Regions from separate parts of the Pseudoalteromonas sp. NCCP-2140 genome, predicted to be linked through region 1. Evidence: predicted binding sites of a transcription regulator. Region 1 holds the regulator's gene; each other region holds the start of a gene.
What was found. The regulator ArgR, encoded in region 1, controls arginine synthesis, uptake and breakdown. The targets are predictions, from matches to a motif close to ANTGAATANNTATTCANT.
Positions count from the first base shown of each region.

Region 2: argC (N-acetyl-gamma-glutamyl-phosphate reductase) is a predicted target of ArgR. The motif match lies at 2,146-2,163, and genes of this name have one in related genera.
Region 3: NFU46_RS06780 (OadG family protein) is a predicted target of ArgR. The motif match lies at 2,131-2,148, and genes of this name have one in related genera.

Region 1 covers NZ_BRCZ01000010.1:37,167-42,143, reverse strand. Annotated here, with positions in the region: gene ispB (octaprenyl diphosphate synthase) at 48-1,019, shown strand; gene mdh (malate dehydrogenase) at 1,109-2,044, opposite strand; gene argR (transcriptional regulator ArgR) at 2,270-2,737, shown strand; gene NFU46_RS16610 (Dyp-type peroxidase) at 2,734-3,633, opposite strand; gene NFU46_RS16605 (ABC transporter ATP-binding protein) at 3,695-4,738, opposite strand; gene NFU46_RS16600 (iron ABC transporter permease) at 4,735-4,977, opposite strand, start outside.
Region 2 covers NZ_BRCZ01000003.1:249,832-254,808, reverse strand. Annotated here, with positions in the region: gene panP (pyridoxal-dependent aspartate 1-decarboxylase PanP) at 1-646, shown strand, start outside; gene argE (acetylornithine deacetylase) at 922-2,088, opposite strand; gene argC (N-acetyl-gamma-glutamyl-phosphate reductase) at 2,310-3,320, shown strand; gene argB (acetylglutamate kinase) at 3,320-4,081, shown strand; gene NFU46_RS07785 (ornithine carbamoyltransferase) at 4,089-4,977, shown strand, end outside.
Region 3 covers NZ_BRCZ01000003.1:28,468-33,444, reverse strand. Annotated here, with positions in the region: gene NFU46_RS06795 (hypothetical protein) at 1-486, shown strand, start outside; gene NFU46_RS06790 (hypothetical protein) at 1,237-1,428, opposite strand; gene NFU46_RS06785 (DUF1328 domain-containing protein) at 1,480-1,653, opposite strand; gene NFU46_RS06780 (OadG family protein) at 2,188-2,436, shown strand; gene oadA (sodium-extruding oxaloacetate decarboxylase subunit alpha) at 2,452-4,224, shown strand; gene NFU46_RS06770 (sodium ion-translocating decarboxylase subunit beta) at 4,235-4,977, shown strand, end outside.

The sequences.
Region 1 (4,977 bases):
GTTGTACAATCAGCCCCGTATACCCATAAATATTGGCTCGGAGATCAATGGATATAAAAGCTATCCAGACGTTAATCGAAAATGAAATGGATGACGTCAATCAACTTATACATGCCCAAATGCGCTCAGATGTCGCATTGGTTAACCAACTCGGTTTATACATAGTAAACAGTGGCGGTAAACGCGTTCGTCCTATGTTGGCCATTTTAGCGGCAAAAGCACTTGGTTATGAGGGCAAAGACCATATTACGCTTGCCACTATCATCGAATTTATTCATACCGCAACTTTATTGCATGACGACGTTGTCGACGAGTCACATTTGCGCCGTGGTACGCCTACAGCCAACGCAGAGTTTGGTAATGCAGCGAGCGTTTTGGTGGGTGACTTTATCTATACACGTTCATTTCAGCTTATGGTTGGCCTAGGTAAAATGCCAATCATGCAAATTTTAGCTGATGCAACCAATGTCATCGCTGAAGGTGAAGTATTACAGCTAATGAATTGTAATGACCCTGACACGACAGAACAAAGCTATATGCAGGTTATTTACAGCAAAACGGCAAAATTGTTCGAAGCTGCAACCGGCCTTGCTGCAATTATTACCGAGCAAGACGAACAAACCCTTGAAGCATTAAACTTATACGGTATGCATCTTGGCACTGCATTCCAATTAGTGGATGATGTTCTTGATTACAACGCTGATGCCGAGCAACTTGGTAAAAACATTGGCGATGATTTAGCTGAAGGTAAACCTACCCTACCGCTTATCTACGCAATGCAAAAAGGCACACCAGAGCAAGTTAAGCTAGTACGCGAAGCAATTGAGCTTGGTAATGGTATGGACCACTTAGAGAGCATTCTAGCGGCATTAGCAGACACTAAGGCCCTTGAGTTTGCAATGCAAAAAGCTGAGCAAGAAGCTGACAAAGCAATTGCTTGTATCGCGTTCTTACCAGATACACCGTACAAACAAGCCTTAGAGAGTTTGGCCCGTATCGCCGTTGCCCGCGATCACTAAACGCTATTTATTCGAGCCATTAAAAAAGCCTGCATTTGCAGGCTTTTTTGTTTTCGGCGATTTAAAAAATCGCCTATCATCTGTCGGAATTAACCGTTGATGAAATCAACACCTTCTTGGATGTCTTTGTTAAGTGTAGCTAGCATGTCGTTTTTAGCTTGCTCTTCGAATGCACTTAACTCACCGTAAGAAAGGATTTCTTCAACGCCGTTTTTACCTAGACGAACTGGGTGTGCGAAGTATGCTGCGTCACCGTTTTCAACTGCAACGTATGCGTAATCAACTACTTCTTCACCTTGTAAGCCTTTAACTAAAGACATACAGAAGCGTGCTGCAGCAGCACCCATTGAAAGAGTCGCTGAACCGCCACCCGCTTTAGCGTTAACAACTTCAGTACCTGCGTTTTGGATACGTGGAGTTAATGCTGCAACTTCTTCGTCAGTGAAAGTAACACCTTCAACTTGAGATAGAAGAGGAAGAATTGTAGTACCTGAGTGACCGCCGATAACAGGAACTTTAACGTCAGTTGCGCTTAAACCTTTAAGTTCAGCAACAAATGCTTCTGAACGGATCACGTCAAGCGTTGTGATACCGAATACACGATTAGCATCGTAAGTACCCGCTTTTTTGAATACTTCAGCAACGATTGGCACAGTGCCGTTTACTGGGTTAGTGATGATACCTACTAACGCTTTAGGACAGTTTTTAACGATGCCTTCAGCTAATGTTTTGATGATACCTGCGTTTACGTTGAAAAGGTCCGCACGGTCCATGCCTGGCTTACGTGGCATACCCGCTGGGATAAGAACGATATCACAACCAGCTAATGCTGCGTCTAGGCTGTCAGCACCAAAGCCTTCAACTTTAACGTCTGTTGGGATGTGAGAAAGATCAACCGCTACACCAGGAACAACAGGGGCAACATCGTATAACGATAATTCAGAACCTGCAGGTAAACTTGTTTTTAATAATAAAGACAATGCTTGGCCGATACCGCCAGCTGCGCCTAAAACAGCAACTTTCATTGGAATTCTCCGTAATTTGAGGTAGGAAATATTTGTGGCCCTAAAGATAATGAAATTAGCGACTAAAAACAAATTTATCCTGCTTATTTCGCGTATAATTTCGACCATAGTTGTAAACTTGGCTGTAAAGACACAGCATTTTGGACGACTTTGTAAACTAATACTGCATAAATATGCAGAGTTGTGTAGAATTACCCTACATTTTATGAATAAAGAAACGGCAACATGCAACCACAAGACAAACAAGAAGCACTGATCAAAGCGTTTAAAGCGCTATTAAAAGAAGAAAACTTCGGCTCACAAGGTGAGATTGTCGAAGCATTAAAAGAGCAAGGCTTTGATAATATTAGTCAAAGTAAAGTCTCTCGCATGTTAAGCAAGTTCGGTGCAGTTCGTACTCGTAATGCAAAACAAGAAATGGTCTATTGTTTACCGGCTGAAATGGGTGTGCCAACAGCGAAAAGCCCACTGCGTCAGCTTGTTATTGATATTATGCATAACGAAATGATGATTATTATTCGCACCAGTCCAGGCGCAGCACAATTAATTGCTCGTTTACTTGATTCACTCGGTAAGGCAGATGGCGTACTAGGTACCATTGCAGGCGACGACACTATTTTTATCGCCCCTGCGAAGATTTCTGAAATCGATGTGACGCTCGATCGCGTGCGCACTTTATTTGATACCGTTTAAAGTTGCTTTAAGAAGTTTACTGACGGGGCGAAAAACGCAGATCCCATATCGGCTTGAGTAAAATCGAGCCAATGATCATAGCAATCGCCCTGCCCCAAACGACTCTTTAATACCTGCTCAAACGCATCCCCTTGCGCAGCACACGAAACCATTAAAATACCCTGCTTATGCACATCACCAAATGGCATGCTTTGGTTTAGCAATAGTGGCTGGCCATGCTCATCTTTTAATTCACTACGAACCGCATGACTGGTTTCTACAGCAGGCACAATCAAGGTGTTATCTAGACGCGTGCGCCCCATGATTTGCTCTTGCTCAGACAACGATAAATGCTGCCAGACACTCAAATCATGCACAAAGCGCTGAACATGAATATAACTGCCTTGGTCTTCAAAGTGACCCGGTTTATCGATAAGTGCTGTACTACGTTTTTGACGGCCATGAGGTGTATCGCCTGCATAAATGAAGCCGTTAAAATCACGTCCATCTAAAAACCGAAAATTACGGACCTGCTCCACCAGCTCAACATCCGGTGTTAATAATTTTAGAATTTGCAGAGCAAATAGATGATTTACATCTTCACGGTCTGAGCGAATTTGCACAAACAAGTCAAATGGCTGCGCACTAATCACATGCTCACTATGAGTCACATTCGGAAAGCTTTGCAATTGGCTAGGGATAAACTCGGGCAAAATATGCGGCCAATACTGAGCACCAAGGGCAACCACACACGATAGCATAGCTTCTGAGAACTGATCAGCAAACTCATCTTGAATGACGCTAACGCGTTTTAGTTTTTTACGTAATGACTCATCATGGCCATCGTAAACATTAAAAAACAGGTGCAAACCATGTAAGTTTGCTTCAGCACAAATCCCAGATTGCGCTTGCGCCATAGTGAATCCTTAGCTTCTCGTTATTTGCACAAAGCCAAGGATTCAAGATTGTTATTTATTACTAATCATGAAAAAAATTGACTGTGTGCGGCATTATTTTTATTTTTACAGGCTGCTCAACAGCTAACACGCGGTCTTGCTCTGCAGCAACTTCACACTCTTGCCCTGCAATATTGATACGATATACATAACGCGTACCGATAAAACGCCTGTGCAAGATAGTTAAACTGTTTGCGTCACTGTGCGCAGCTTCACACAACTGAATATGATGCGGCCTTATATACACTTGACCTTGCTGACAATTAGTATTGCTTGCCGTCAATGAGTGAACCACACCAAACGCCGTTTCGTATTCAGTTGGCGTTAATACTTTTGCCGTTAAGTATATGCCCGTACCAAGAAACTCTGCAACCACCTTTGAGTTAGGTTGACTAAATAACTGCTCCGGAGAGCCCTGTTGGGCGATTTTTCCGCCATGCATAACCGCAAGCGTGTCGGCAAATGCGAAAGCTTCTTCCTTCGAGTGGGTAACAAATACCGCAGAAACCTGCTGAGCTTTAATAATGCGACGTATATCGGCAATAAGCTCAAAACGCACTTGTGTATCAATATTCGAAAATGGCTCATCAAGTAATAATAAACTTGGTTTGTAAGCAAGTGCACGGGCTATTGCCACTCGTTGCTGCTGTCCACCAGAAAGCTGATGCGGATATCGCTTTGCACAACCATCGAGTTTAACAAGGCTAAGCATTTCATCGACACGCTCTCGCTTTTGCGCTTTACTCATGTTGCTTAGGCCAAACGCAATGTTGTCGCTTACCGTTAAATGAGGAAACAACGCATAGTCTTGGAACATCATGCCAATATTACGTTTTTCCGGTGCAACAAACAGCCCACTATCGTTGACCACTTTTGAATCAATACTCATATAGCCTTGCTCAGGCTGTAAAATTCCGGCAATTGCCTTTAAAGTGGTGGTTTTGCCGCATCCACTTGCGCCAAGCAAACAGACGATTTCATCTTGTTCTACATTGAGGTTTAGTTCACTCAACACCTGAGTCGCATTGTACTGATAAGCTAAGTCTTTAATTATCAAATGACTCATGAGTGATTTTGCTCCATCGAACGATTAACGAAATACAAAGGGATTAACCCAACTAACACGATAAACAAGGCTGAAATTGACGCAAGCTCCAATTGCTCATCACTAACATATTGAAAAACATGAGTTGCCAGGGTTTCAAAATTAAAAGGTCTGAGTAATAGAGCTGCTGGTAACTCTTTCATGCACTCAATAAACACTAACAAGCCAGCTGTTAGAATGCCGCGCTTTAACAGTGGTAA
Region 2 (4,977 bases), on a different contig from region 1:
TGATTCAATAACCATTGATGCACACAAACAAATGTATGTACCAATGGGGGCTGGTCTGGTGTTATTTAAAGACCCAGCTGCGACGGATGCTATTGAGCATCATGCGGAATATATTCTTCGTAAAGGCTCAAAAGATTTAGGCAGTCATACCCTTGAGGGCAGCCGCCCTGGTATGGCAATGTTAGTGCATGCTTGCTTACGTGTTATTGGCCGTAAAGGCTACGAGATGCTAATTGATCGCAGTATCGTGAAAGCCCGCACTTTTGCCGACATGATTAAGCAGGATGAAGACTTTGAATTAATCTCAGAGCCTGAGCTTTGCTTATTAACCTATCGTTACGTACCAAAAGAAATCCAAGCGAAGCTTAAAGATGCTGACGAAGAAACGAAATTAGATATTTACGCTTCGTTGAATCGCTTTACTGCAAGCATGCAAAAACGTCAGCGTGAAGCGGGTCGTTCTTTTGTATCGCGTACTCGTTTAACTCCTGCAAAATATGACCATCAACCCACCGTGGTATTTCGCGTTGTACTAGCCAACCCGTTAACCTCTAAAGCAATTCTAAAAGATATTTTAGCGGAGCAAAAAGAGCTGGCGAAAACTGATCCGGTATTTAAAAAGTACTTGAGTAAGTACATGAATTAGAAAAGGGAGCGTGATGCTCCCTTTTTATTATACCCAAGCCACCTCAAGATGCAGAATTCAGCGTTTCACAGGTGCTTAATATCAAGGCGTTACTTTGCAAGAATGGTAGTCCCTTTTAAGAAGTAACAACGATGAGAGTAAGTGCCTGTGAAGCGCCCGAAGGGTTGGTTTAAAAGCGATTTATACTGCGTTATTGATCTTAACAATAGAACCACTATTACTTGCAATCAATGCCTTGTCTAAATCGCTTTTAATTCCAACTGAAACTCGCATCTTTAGGTGGTTTGGGTATATTCACTAAAGCAGCTTGCTTTAATCATGTTACTGATAATCGCTTGCGAAGGTTTAATTTTTTCCATCGCCAAAAACTCATCTGGCTGGTGGGCTTGGTTAATTGAGCCGGGCCCCATGACGATGGTTTCACAGCCAAGCTGTTGAATAAAAGGGGCTTCTGTACAATAGTTTACAGCGACAGCTGGTTGACCTGAGACTTTTTCGGCCAGCTTTACAAGTGCTGTATCAGTGCTACCACTAAATGCTGGGATAGGTTCATGCATGTCGATAACGCTCACTGCATTTGGGTATTGGGCATTAATTTCTTCAGCTGCAGTTAGCAAAATCGCTTGTAGTTCTTGCACACTTAAACCAGGTAAAGGCCGCATATCAATGTGCATTTCACAGCAACCACAAATGCGGTTGGCATTATCGCCACCATGGATATGGCCAAGGTTCAAAGTAGGGTACGGAATTTCAAAGTGCTCAACTGAATATTTATTCTTTAATTCTTCTTTGATGATTAACAATTTTGTAATCATTTTATGCATGACTTCGATGGCGTTTAAACCACGTTCAGGATCAGAGCTATGGCCTGAGCGACCAATTACTCTAATGGCTGTACTCATATGGCCTTTATGAGTAAATACTGGTGTCATATCAGTTGGCTCACCAATAATACAGCGCGCTGGTTTTAAGTCTGGGTGGCGGCAAATTTGTTGTGCACCCGCCATTGTGGTTTCTTCATCGGCTGTGGCTAATATTAATAGTGGCTCTGTTTGTTTAGTTTCATCGAGCTCACTAATTGCTTGCAATACAAAGGCAAAAAAGCCCTTCATATCAATACTACCTAAACCGTAAAGTTTATTGTCATGTTCGCTGAGTTTAAACGGATCGTAATTCCAGCGGCTATCATCAAATGGCACTGTGTCAGTATGACCTGCAAGCATTAAACCGCCATCTCCTTCACCACGTTTCGCTAATAAGTTGTAACGGCCTTTACCATTTTCAAGCTCTGTGATTTCACATGTAAAACCAAGGCTTTCGCACCAGTCTGCGAGCAAGGTAATAACCCCTTTATTGCTCATGCACAAAGAATCTTCAATCGCACTAATTGAAGGGGCAGCAATCAGCTGCTGATACATAGATATAAAAGAGGGTAGCGACATAAAAAAATCCAAAAATAATTATTCAATCTAATTGCATAACAATATAAAAGTATTTATGATGAATATCAATTCACTTTTTAAGCATAAATATTAGTAAAGCTGTACGATGAACACGAAACGACGATAACCTGATTTCATTACTTTAGACAGTGTTTTTATTCGCAATTGAGCGAGTAATTTTAGGCGTATCGATAAATAGATTTAATAGGTAAAAGTAAGCAATGAATGTAGTGATTATTGGCGCAAGTGGTTATAGCGGCGCAGAGCTGGCAAGTTTAGTTGCTAAGCATCCAAAACTGACCCTACAAGCATGTTATGTGTCTGAAGGGAGTTTAGATAAAGGTAAATTATTAAGCGATTTATACCCTGAGCACCTTGGATTGTTAGAGTACCCACTACAACCTCTAACTGCTGGAGCGTACAAAGATATCGAAAGCAATGCTGACTATGTATGCCTGTGTACAGATCACAAGGTCAGTGTTGATCTTGCTCCGCAATTTTTAGCCATGGGTAAAAAAGTATTCGACCTATCTGGTGGTTTCCGTTTAGCTGGGAATGAGGATTACCTGACTTATTACGGTTTCGCACATGAACACCCTGATCTTTTAGAGCAAGCAGCATATGGTTTAGCTGAATGGAATGGCGATGCGATTAGTAAAGCGAACCTTGTAGCTGTAGCGGGTTGTTACCCAACCGCGGCTCTTAATTCTTTAAAACCACTTAAAGAAGCAGGTTTATTAGCTGATCAAGCCATTATTGTTAATGCGGTGTCAGGTGTTACAGGCGCTGGCAGAAAAGCCAGTGTTAATACGCACTTCTGCGAAGTGTCACTTGCTCCTTATGGCTTGTTTAATCACAGACATACACCTGAGATTGAGCAGCACCTTGGTCACCCTGTGTTATTCACCCCACATTTAGGTAATTTTCCTCGCGGAATTTTAGAAACTATTTATGTGCAATTAAAACCGGGTGTAACAGCAGAGCAAGTGAGCGCGGCATATCAAGTGTTAGCAAACGAGCCGTTAATTCGCTTACTTGGCAATAAAATTCCAAGCATCAAAGGTGTCGCTAAACAACCATTTGTTGATATTGCATGGCAACAAAAAGGTGAGCAACTCATCGTTATGTCAGCGATTGATAACCTTCTAAAAGGCGCAGCTGGGCAAGCATTACAGTGCATTAATTTAGCCATGGGTGAACCTCACCACACTGGTTTAGTAGGAGCGCTGTAATGAAAACTTGGATCATTAAAGTCGGTGGTGCTGTGTTAAATAGCGCAGATGCCGCAAAAGCGCTTTTTGATGTTTTAGCTTCTGAGCAACAAGATAACTTTGTCATTGTTCATGGTGGTGGTGCCTTGGTGGATGCTTGGCTTAAAGACGCCGGCTTTGTAACTGCAAAACATCAAGGTTTACGTATCAGCCCAAATGAGCAAATGCCATATATTGTTGGTGCTCTTGCCGGTTGTGCCAATAAACAATTGATTAGCCAAGCAATTAGCGCTGGCCACAAACCTGTGGGTTTAAGCCTTTATGAAGCGGGTGTACTGGTATCTGAAAAACTTAAAGTATTGGCGCAAGTAGGTCAGTGCTCAGGTAGTTGTGACAGCGTGCTACCTAGCATGCTTGAACAAGGTCGTTTACCTCTTGTGAGCTCTATTGGCTTTGGAGAAGATGGCCAATGGTACAACGTCAATGCAGATGAAGCTGCAGCGGCTATCGCTAAAGAGCTTAATGCAGAACTTATTTTTATGACAGACGTAGAAGCTGTGCTTGATGCCAATAAGCAGCCACTACATCAACTTAATACGCAGCAAATCGAAACACTTATCCTTGAAGGAGTTATTCAGGGCGGGATGGAGGTCAAAGTAAAGACCAGCCTTCTTGCTGCCCAACATTTACGACGTGGTGTGTATATCTCAAGCTGGCTTAAGCCAGAGAATTTAGTCGCTTTATTAAAAGGCGAACATGTAGGAACGAAAATTACACCATAGGTATTTCATGTTAAAGAATTTCTTAAATGGTCTTGAGTTAGACCAAAAAGGCGCACTTAAATTACTAAACTTAGCGCAAAAAATTAAAGCAAACCCTGCAGACTTTACCCAAGCATTAGCGGGCAAATCAGTGGTTACATTGTTTGAAAAGCCAAGTTTACGTACTCGTTTATCATTTGATATTGGTATTAATAAACTAGGTGGTCACGCAGTTTATTTAGATTCACAAAATGGTGCTATGGGCGCTCGTGAATCAGTTAAAGACTTTGCTCTTAATATCTCAACTTGGGCAGATGGCATTGTTGCTCGCGTGAATGCACACAAAACACTGACCACACTTGCTGAATATTCATCGGTGCCTGTTGTTAATAGCTTATGTGACTTATATCACCCGTGCCAAGCGCTTGCTGACTTTTTAACGCTGCAAGAAGTCCATGGCGATGTTAGCAAACTAAAGCTTGCTTACTTAGGTGAAGGTAACAACGTAACACACTCTCTAATGTTATTAGCAGCCACTTTAGGTACTGATTTTGTTGCAGTTTGTCCTAAAGGCAGTTCGCCAGATTCGCAAATTCTTAAGCAAGCAGAGCAAATTGCAGCAATGAATGGTGCGTCTGTTATGGTGAGTGACAGAATTGAGGCGGCAGTTGGCGCAAATGCAGTCTATGCTGATACCTGGGTTTCAATGGGTGATAAAACACCGCTTGAGCAGGTTAAAGCTAAATATATGCCATATCAGCTTAACCAAGCCCTACTAGAGAAAACCGGTGCGCAAACTGTACTGCATTGTCAGCCAGCGCATCGTGAGTTTGAAATTACCTCTGAGGTAATGGATGGCCCAGCATCAAAAATTATTCAACAAGCAGAGAATCGTATGCATGCGCAAAATGCTCTAC
Region 3 (4,977 bases), on a different contig from region 1:
TTTGATGGTATTGAGTTTCGCACTTTGCATATACCGGGCACTTTTAATGGTCGCTCACAAATTTTAAAAAGTGACAAAAACGCAGCACTTGATGACGCCGACAAGCGTGATAAGTACAACTTAATTTGGTTAAAACAAGCACTTGTTCAGCAAGATGCTAAGGCCTATGTATTTGGTTTTCAGGCTGATATTTACCACCCGACCAGTAAACCCACTTGCAGTGAATCACAACGTTCTAATTGTGATGCATTTAAAATATACCGAGATGCCATCAGCGACTTCGCAAAGCACACCAATAAGCCTGTACTAGTAATGCATGGCGATACCGGCCCATATTGCCAGCAGCAATTAGCGAGTAACTTAACGCGGTTAAATGTACCAGGCGACTTTGCTGTAAGCGATGTCGCAAAGGTGAGTTTTATCGACGGCCAGTGGCATATAGCGAGTGTAACGACAAACGAGCCTCTTACAACGTCTTGTGAGTAATAACGTAGGTTGGGTAGAGCGGAGCGAAACCCAACGCACTCATAGCTATCAGCTTTCAGATTAACCCAACAAGTTAGCGAGTTTCTAGAGGAAAGAGTAAATTAGCAAGCTTGAGGCTCGCGTAGGCGTGAAATTTATTTCGCGCGATTCCCTGAATTAATGCGGCTGTAAGTCGGGCTTTAGCCCGTCACGTATGAATGAAAACATGTGTCGCCATAAATGACGACCTACGTGACGTAGGTTAGAGCGGAGCGAAACCCAACGCACTCATAGCTATCAGCTTTCAGATAAACCCAACAAGTTAGCGAGCTTCTAGGGTAAAGAGTAAAGTTGCGAGCATGATGTAGCAGCGGTTTAACCCCACGTAGGCGTGAAATTTATTTCGCGCGATGTTTCTTAAATCTACGTTTAAGTCGTAGGTCGGGCTTTAGCCCGTCAATGTTAGCGGTTATGTGTCGCCATAAATGACGACCTACGTGACGTAGGGTAGAGCGGAGCGAAACCCAACAAGTTAACGGGTTTCTAGGGAGAAAGAGTAAAGTTGCGAGCTCCTTGACACAAGCAGCAGGCATCCTAGAGTTGCTAACTTGCTAACTTGCTAACTTGCTAACTTGCTAACTTGCTAACTTGCTAACTTGCTAACTTGCTAACTTGCTAACTTGCTAACTTGCTAACTTGCTAACTTGCTAACTTGCTAACTTGCATACACAAAAAAGCGGCACTTGGCCGCTTTTCTTAAGTAAGGTGTTATTAGCAGTTTGTTTCTTCTGCGTTAACACCTTCTTTTACTTCTTCACATGCATCTTCAACTGCATTTTGTGTATCAGTAATTGCTTCATCAATACGCTCACCTGCGTCTTCAGCAGAGTTGTCTTCACAACCCATGATGAATAAACCTGAAAATAGGGCGATAGTAGCGGCTTTTAAAGTTGAATTTTTCATAATGAAATTCCTTGTAAATTTAAAATAAAGTAAGTGGTTATCTGCTTTTAACTACTTAGGGACACTGCCTCTAAGTGCTCCTGATACCAGCGAAATAACTAGTAATACTAAAAATATAAAAAAGATAATCTTAGCGATGCCTGCAGCGGCTCCTGCGATACCGCCAAAACCTAACACTGCTGCGATTAACGCGATAACTAAAAAAGTAATTGTCCAGCGTAACATAGTGGTCTCCTTGGCTATTTAAATTTTCTTAAGTTCGATGTAACTGAAGCGAGTTCTGTGCCAGAAGTTTTATCTTATATATTTCAATGGGTTATGTGTTTTTGTCGTTCTTTATAGGGTTCATCATTTGGTAACTTTTACGAGTAAGCATGTAACTTATTCATAGTGATATTTTTTCATATTGAGCTGAATGAAGAAAAAGAGAATCGCTACTGTTATTGGTAAGACCAATTTAACTTTATTTTTAGTGGATAGCTCTAACACCTTGTTGTGCGTGGTTTTTAGGTATTTTTCTATGGTTGATTAATAGCTGAACATATAACGTCTGGCTATATTGACTATTTATATCATCTATAACGGGGCTTTAAATGCGCTAATAGTGGGGTGTTAATTATATGTGCGTCATGTTATTTTAAATTTAATTGGTTTTACCAATTTACAATGGTGCTATACAAATGAATTTTGTTTGTTATTATTGGTGCATAATTATTTAACAAAAATAACTTTTTATTTTAAGTAAGCGAGGGGAGTCGTATGGATATAGGTGGATTACTCACCACTGCGGCCAGTTTGATGGTGACAGGCATGGTAGGCGTGTTTGTTTTTCTGACTATTTTGATTTCAGCAGTCACTTTAATGTCAAAGCTGGTGGGTCGATTTGATGATCCTGCAACTGCAGAACCTACGCGTACAGCAAAAATTCAACCTCAACAGGGTGTGCCACAGGCACATATTGCAGCAATCAGCGCTGCAATTGCTCAATTTCGAAATAAACAAAAATAACGGGGCAGCTTAAACATGGCTAAATTAAAATTAACCGAATTAGTATTGCGTGACGCACACCAGTCTCTTTTGGCAACGCGTATGCGCTTAGACGACATGCTACCCATGGCAGAAAAACTCGATAATGCGGGTTATTGGTCAATTGAATCATGGGGTGGTGCGACGTTTGACTCGTGTATCCGTTATTTAGGTGAAGATCCTTGGCAACGTATTCGCGAGCTAAAAGCGGCAATGCCAAACACTAAGCAACAAATGCTACTACGCGGACAGAATCTTCTAGGTTACCGTCATTATGCTGATGATGTAGTCGAAAAGTTTGTTGAGCGTGCCCACAAAAACGGTGTTGATGTTTTCCGTATTTTCGATGCGATGAACGATGTGCGTAACCTTGAAACAGCCATTAAAGCTGCAGTTAAAGTAGGTGCTCATGCCCAAGGTACTATTTCGTACACAGTAAGCCCAGTCCATACGCTTGATATGTGGCTTGAACTTGCAAAACAACTAGAAGATCTTGGTTGTCATTCAATTTGTATCAAAGATATGGCGGGTTTATTAAAGCCATATGATTGCGAACAGTTGATCAAAGGCTTAAAAGAAACTGTATCTATTCCTATTGCGATGCAATGCCACGCGACGACAGGTTTAAGTACTGCAACTTACCAAAAAGCAATCGATGCGGGTATCGATATGCTTGATACGGCGATTTCGTCAATGAGTATGACCTATGGTCATAGTGCCACAGAAACTATTGTTTCAATCGTAGAAGGCACAGAGCGTGACACCGGCCTTAATTTAAATGAGTTAGAAGAAATTGCCGCTTATTTCCGTGATGTACGTAAGAAATACGCTGCATTTGAAGGCAGCCTTAAAGGTGTTGATGGTCGTATCTTATTAGCCCAAGTACCTGGCGGTATGTTAACTAACATGGAAAATCAGCTTAAAGAACAAGGTGCTGCTGATAAGCTTGATCAAGTATTACTTGAGATCCCGCGTGTACGTGAAGACTTAGGTTACATTCCTCTAGTTACACCAACGTCGCAAATTGTAGGTACTCAAGCGGTACTTAATGTGTTGACTGGCGAGCGTTATAAAACCATCACTAAAGAAACTGCGGGTGTACTCAAAGGCGAGTATGGTGCAACACCGGCGCCAATGAATAAAGAGCTACAAGAGCGTGTACTAGAGGGGGCTGAAGCAATTACGTGCCGTCCTGCTGATAAGCTTGAACCTGAACTTGAGAAGCTTGAAGCAGAGTTATTAAGTGAAGCTAAAGAGCAAGGTTTAGAGCTTGCTGATGACGTGATTGATGATGTGCTTACTTACGCATTATTCCCTCAAATCGGCCTTAAGTTTATTAAAAACCGTAACAACCCTGATGCGTTTGAAGCAATTCCAACGGGTGAAGTCGCTAAGTCAGAAGCTAAGCCAGCCTCTACAAGCCCTGCAAAAGCAGAGCAATACAGCGTTAAAGTTGATGGCAAAGTTTACGATGTGGTCGTAGCCCAAGGTGGTGAGCTCAAAGAAGTAACCCTAAAAGACAGTGAGTTAATTCCTCAGTCAGCTTCAGCGTCTGTTAGCGAAACCTTAAACGCGCCGTTAGCAGGCAATATTTTCAAAGTGAAGGTAAAAGCTGGCCAAACAGTAAATGAAGGTGATGTGGTTATCATTATGGAAGCGATGAAAATGGAAACAGAAGTTCGCGCTGCACACTCAGGCACAATAGCTGAAGTATTAGTAGCAGAAGGCGACTCTGTTGCCACTGGCGATGCGCTAATCGCACTGGCATAGGAGACAGAGGATGGATGGTGTTTTAAACCTCTGGCATGCCACGGGTATTGCTAACTTTACTTTTCCGGCATTGATCATGATTGCGGTTGGTTGCTTGTTACTCTATTTAGCAATCGCCCGTAACTTTGAGCCACTGTTGTTATTACCTATCGGCTTTGGGGCTATTTTAACTAATATCCCAGTTGCTGGGTTATCTGAGCCGGGTGGTCTTTTATATTACGTGTACCATATCGGGATTGACTCTGGGGTATTCCCACTTTTGATCTTTATGGGCGTGGGTGCACTCACAGACTTTAGTGCCCTGATAGCAAATCCGCGTATGTTGCTGTTGGGCGCGGCTGCGCAGTTTGGTATTTTTGCTACTTTATTTGGTGCAATTCTACTTAACTTTATTCCTGGCTTTGAATTTTCGCTACAGGATGCATCGGCCATCGCTATTATTGGTGGGGCAGATGGTCCAACAGCTATTTTCTTAGCATCTAAGTTGGCACCTGATTTACTTGGTGCAATCGCAGTAGCGGCTTATTCATACATGGCACTTGTGCCAATTATTCAGCCGCCAATTATGCGCGCACTAACAACGCAAGAAGAGCGCGAAATTCAAATGCCGCAACTTCGTACAGTATCGAAAAAAGAGAAAATTGTTTTTCCATTAATGGTGCTTAGTTTAACTATCTTGTTTTTACCTGCGGCAACACCGCTGGTAGGTATGTTCTGCTTAGGTAACTTGATGCGTGAATCGGGCGTGGTTGA